2 regions of the Brevibacterium sp. FAM 24630 genome follow, and region 1 is predicted to be linked to the other one. Evidence: riboswitches for the same ligand, from Rfam matches in the RefSeq annotation. Region 1 holds a riboswitch; the other holds the start of a gene.
The links. A riboswitch is a leader RNA that binds a small molecule or an ion and turns the genes downstream of it on or off. The one in region 1 is predicted to bind thiamine pyrophosphate.
Positions count from the first base shown of each region.

Region 2: it holds a riboswitch for thiamine pyrophosphate, as region 1 does, so the genes downstream of both, ACPUD7_RS09410 (NUDIX hydrolase) here and thiM (hydroxyethylthiazole kinase) in region 1, are expected to answer to the same signal.

Region 1 is NZ_JBNBZD010000020.1:35,590-37,784, forward strand. Features, by position in the region: gene thiE (thiamine phosphate synthase) at 1-302, opposite strand, end outside; gene thiM (hydroxyethylthiazole kinase) at 299-1,213, opposite strand; TPP riboswitch at 1,201-1,333, opposite strand; gene ACPUD7_RS13925 (winged helix-turn-helix transcriptional regulator) at 1,421-1,885, opposite strand; gene ACPUD7_RS13930 (SRPBCC family protein) at 1,998-2,195, shown strand, end outside.
Region 2 is NZ_JBNBZD010000010.1:38,721-40,915, reverse strand. Features, by position in the region: gene ACPUD7_RS09415 (ISL3 family transposase) at 1-115, opposite strand, end outside; gene ACPUD7_RS09410 (NUDIX hydrolase) at 788-1,231, opposite strand; TPP riboswitch at 1,222-1,320, opposite strand; TPP riboswitch at 1,757-1,852, shown strand; gene thiM (hydroxyethylthiazole kinase) at 1,941-2,195, shown strand, end outside.

The DNA.
Region 1 (2,195 bases):
ACGCGATCGTTGAGGACGACGGGCACGATGCGGTCGGTGCCGCGGGTGGCGGTGTCGACGGCGGCGATGACCTGACGGGCGAGCGAGTAGAACTCGCCGTCATCGATGTCTTTGTCGCGGACCTGGACGATGCCGACTCCCCCGGAGACCGCGGCCTGGACCGTCTCGGCAACGGTGCGACCGGCCGCCTCACACTGGGCGGAGTCGGTGACGAGGTAGAGGCGGGTGTCGATGCCGACGAAGCGGTCGGTGTCAGCCGCGTTGCACAGATCGTCGGTGATGTGCGCGGATCCGGCGGTCATGCCCGCGCGCCTTCGTCCGCGGCGAGTGCGTCGAGGCTGACCCTGGCATGTGCGAGCCGGTCGCCGTCGACGCTGTGGAGTGCGTCGAGGAAGTTCACCGAGTAGCTGCCCGGTCCTTTGGCTCCCTCGGCGGCGTCTTCGCCGGCGACCGCGAAGTGGGCGTGGGCGGCGACGACGGCTTCGAACCTCGCCGAGGCGGCCTCACCGCTCGTGGTGTGTTCCGATGCGTTCACCGCCGAGGCGTCGGCGTCGGGATCGGCGAGTCCACCGCGGGCGGCGGCGAGGTAGGCGGCGGTGACGGCTCCGAGCGAGCAGCCGGTGCCGATGACCAGCGGCATGTATTCGTGGCCGCCGGCGATGCGGGCGACATGGTCGGCGCCGTCGATGTGGGCGACGATCGCGTCCGTGGGTCCGGAGACTGCGACGATCGCCCCGGTTTCTCGGGCCAGCTTCGCGGCGGCGGGAAGGACCGCATCGACGTCATCGGTGGAGTCGACTCCGCGTCCGCCGAGGCCGACTCCGGCCAGCGCGGCGATCTCGGAGGCATTGCCGCGGATGGCGGTCGGGTGGTCGGCGGCGGCACGACGGATGCGGGAAGTGCGGAAGTCGACGGCCCCGACGCTCACCGGATCGAGGACCCAGGGCTTGCTGGCCGCGTTGGCGACGTCGATGGCGGCATCGGCGGCGAGCAGCTGGTGGTTCGAGGCGGTGCCGAAGTTGATGAGGACGCCGCTGGCGATGCCGGCGAACTGCCCGGCGTCGGCTTCGTGGTCGAGCATCGCCGGGGAGGCACCGATGGCCAGGAGCACGTTGGCGCTGAATTGCTGCACGACGGTGTTCGTGATGCATTGGATGAGTGGATTGCTTGCACGCAGTCGCGCATTGGCAGAACGCAGGTCGAAGTCAACCATGACGATCCCTTCGCTAGTATGGCCCAGATCAGGTTCGATGGGTGTTCTCTCAGCCTCGCCGAACTCCGCGTGGACTTCTCGGCCCGAGCGGAACGTCATGAGGCACCCCATGTCATTGGCTTCGACTCTATCAGCCCCGTCGGACACGGGCGACCCCTCAGCTCCACCCCGGCACCTGCCAGCACCCATTCGTATCGGGTGCCTGTGTCAGTCAGTTCGGTGCGACCACTTCTCCTCCGGCATGCCCGGACCCTTCGAGGCGGTGACGGCGTCAGGTTCCTCACCACAGGCATCGCAGCGGATCGAACTATGCACCTCACCCGAGCAGTCATCGTGCCGGTAGATGATCGGCCGCCCGGCAGGGGCTTGCCAACGATCGCCCCAGTCGGTGAACGCGATGAGCACTCCGCGCAGATCACGCCCCTTGTCGGTGAGATGGTATTCGACCCCGCCGGACCCCGAGTCCCGGGACATGATCCCCGCCTCGACGAAGCCATCGAGCCTGGTCGTGAGCACATTGGTCGCCACTCCGAGCCGTTTCTGGAAGTCACCGAAGCGGGTGACTCCCGCGAACAGCGCATTCCTGATGATCAGCAGGCTCCACCGTTCGCCGACGATCTCGAGCGAGCGCGCAATGGAACACACTTCGTTGTCATACGTTCTGCCCAGCATGAGAATGATTCTACCTTGATACTTGCATGATGAAATCAGGCGTGGGATCATCACTTCACCAACTTGTTTGATACAAGTTGCGATCGGCAGACAACGGCAAAGGAGCCTCGCCATGACCACAGCACATCCCACATCTACGCCCGACGCAATGTCATCGTCGGATTTCACCTTCACCTATGAGGTGCCGCAGTCACCGCAGGAGGTCTACGCCGCCGTGACGAATGTGCGGGGCTGGTGGTCGCAGCGCATCGACGGCGCGACCGACCGCCTCGGCGAATTCGTCTATACGGTGCCGCAGATCCACACCACT
Region 2 (2,195 bases), on a different contig from region 1:
GGCACTCCAGCACCGCCCGCGCGGCAGTGAGCCTCTGGCCGACCACGACCAGGCCAAGCTCCTCGAGGCGGGCGAAGGTCGTCAGGTCGGGGTCATCGAAGGTAGCGTTGAGCATGTCGAGGTCTTCCAGATGGTGAGTGTCAGAACTTCCATCTTCGGGAGACCTCGACGTCTATCCCGGCACCGACGCGCCCACCCCGCGTTCCGCATCCACCCCCTCAGCTGCGAAGAGCCGTCAAAGGTAGCGTTGGGCATGTCGAGGTCTTCCAGATGGCGAGCGTCAGAACTTCCATCATCGGGAGACCTCGACGTCTATCCCCGCACCGACGCGCCCACCCCACACCCCGCGACTACCCCCTCAACTGCGAAGAGCCCGCAATGCATGCGGGATTCGAGGACTACCGAGCGACCTGGGAAGACCTCGATCACGATGAACACGACCATCAGGTGGGGTACCGGGTCACCGTTCCCACGTTGGCCCTTTGGGGAGATCACGGGCTCGCGGCCCAAGCTCCAGTGCTGAGTAAGTGGAGAGACTACGTCGAAGAAACCCGAGATAGCACGTCTCTCCTTGAAGGTGGCATCATCGAGAACTGCGGGCATTTCGTACCGGAAGAACGCCCTGAATCTCTCGCTATGCGACTGCGAGACTTCTGGGATCGTCACGAAACGATCAACTGACAGAACCCGCATTGTGTCGCACTGCATCTACCAGGAACCCCGTGCGGTTCCAAAAGTAGTTGTCCTCTTTCCGTCGTTCGGTATCATTCAAACGTATTGAGATAGTTCAAGAGCTTTGCGCGAGCCGGAAGGCAGTCTCGGCAACTTCGCGCACATCAAGACTGAGTGCAAGGTCTCCGTGTTCGAGGTCTTCGATTGAAAACCAGCGTGCTTCCAGCGCGTCATCAGCTGCCACGGGTACCCCGGTTCGCCAGTCGCACCGCACCGCGACGAGGACGAAGTGCTGGAGGAGGGTGCCGGAGTCGTCGTGATGGAAGGCATCGACAGCGGTGAACACCTCGCGTGCCTCACCGTGCACGCCGGTTTCCTCATGCAACTCGCGTAGGGCGGCTTGCTGAATTGTTTCGCCGGTTTCGATTTTCCCCCCAGGGAAGCCCCACCGCCCGACATCTGGCGGGTTCGCGCGACGCACCAGCAGCACGTCGCCGCCACGGATGACTGCTGCGATCGTCGCGACGATCGGACGGGACGGAGAGGTGGAAGCACTCACTTGGACATTCCTTCGCTAGTTCGAACTAGAGCAGGTTCGACGGGTGTGATCTCAGCCGCAGATCCCGTGCAGCACCCCGTGTCACGTCACACCAGTCTACCGAGGATTTGTGCTGCTCATCGGTCGCTGGCTCTTTGCGAGGGAACGTTTATCCGAGGTCTTGCGTTCACTCCCGCCGCTTTTTTCGTGTACTGACGGAGGTGCGGGTTCCGTGCAGCAGGAGTGGAGGGCGCCGATGCCGCCGGCCGATCTCACCCGGAGCCCCTCAGAGGCTGGTAGTCCTCAGCGTCTCCGTGCTCCTGCCGACCGCATGGTTTTGTACCAGGATGGGGCCGTGGTCGGCTGCCCGTGTTGGTATTTGATCTTTCTATATGGTCCCTGACACCGTGGGCTGCACCGATCTGGTTCAGTGTCGGCGAATCACCGTCGACAGCCCCCGCCAGGATCTGCCGTGCTCCTGACCATCGGCGGCCCTAGCGTTCCACGGGAGTGCTCCCAGTTGTGGCCGAATGCGTTAGGGTAGTGGGCAGTGACACGGGGTGCCGCACCCAGCGGCTGAGATCACACCCGTCGAACCTGCTCTAGTTCGTACTGGCGAAGGGAATGTCCGGATGACTTCAGCGCGTTCGAGATACCGATCCAGGTGTCCGCTTTCGGCGTGCCGTCATGGTGATCGACTTTCTTTCGCAGTGGAAGAAAGCGAGAGTTCATGTCTGTCTCATCATCCGCGGTTCTGCTCGGTGAGCTGAGGGCGCAGACCCCGTTGGTGCAGTGCATCACTAACTCGGTGGTCACGAACTTCACCGCGAACACCTTGCTGGCCATCGGCGCGGCACCGGCGATGGTCGACATCGTCGGCGAGGCCGGACCGTTCGCCCGTGTCGCCGGGGGCCTGTTGGTGAATCTGGGAACGCCGATCCCGGAGCAGCGTGCGGCGTCCGAGGAAGCGGTCGCCGTGGCGAAC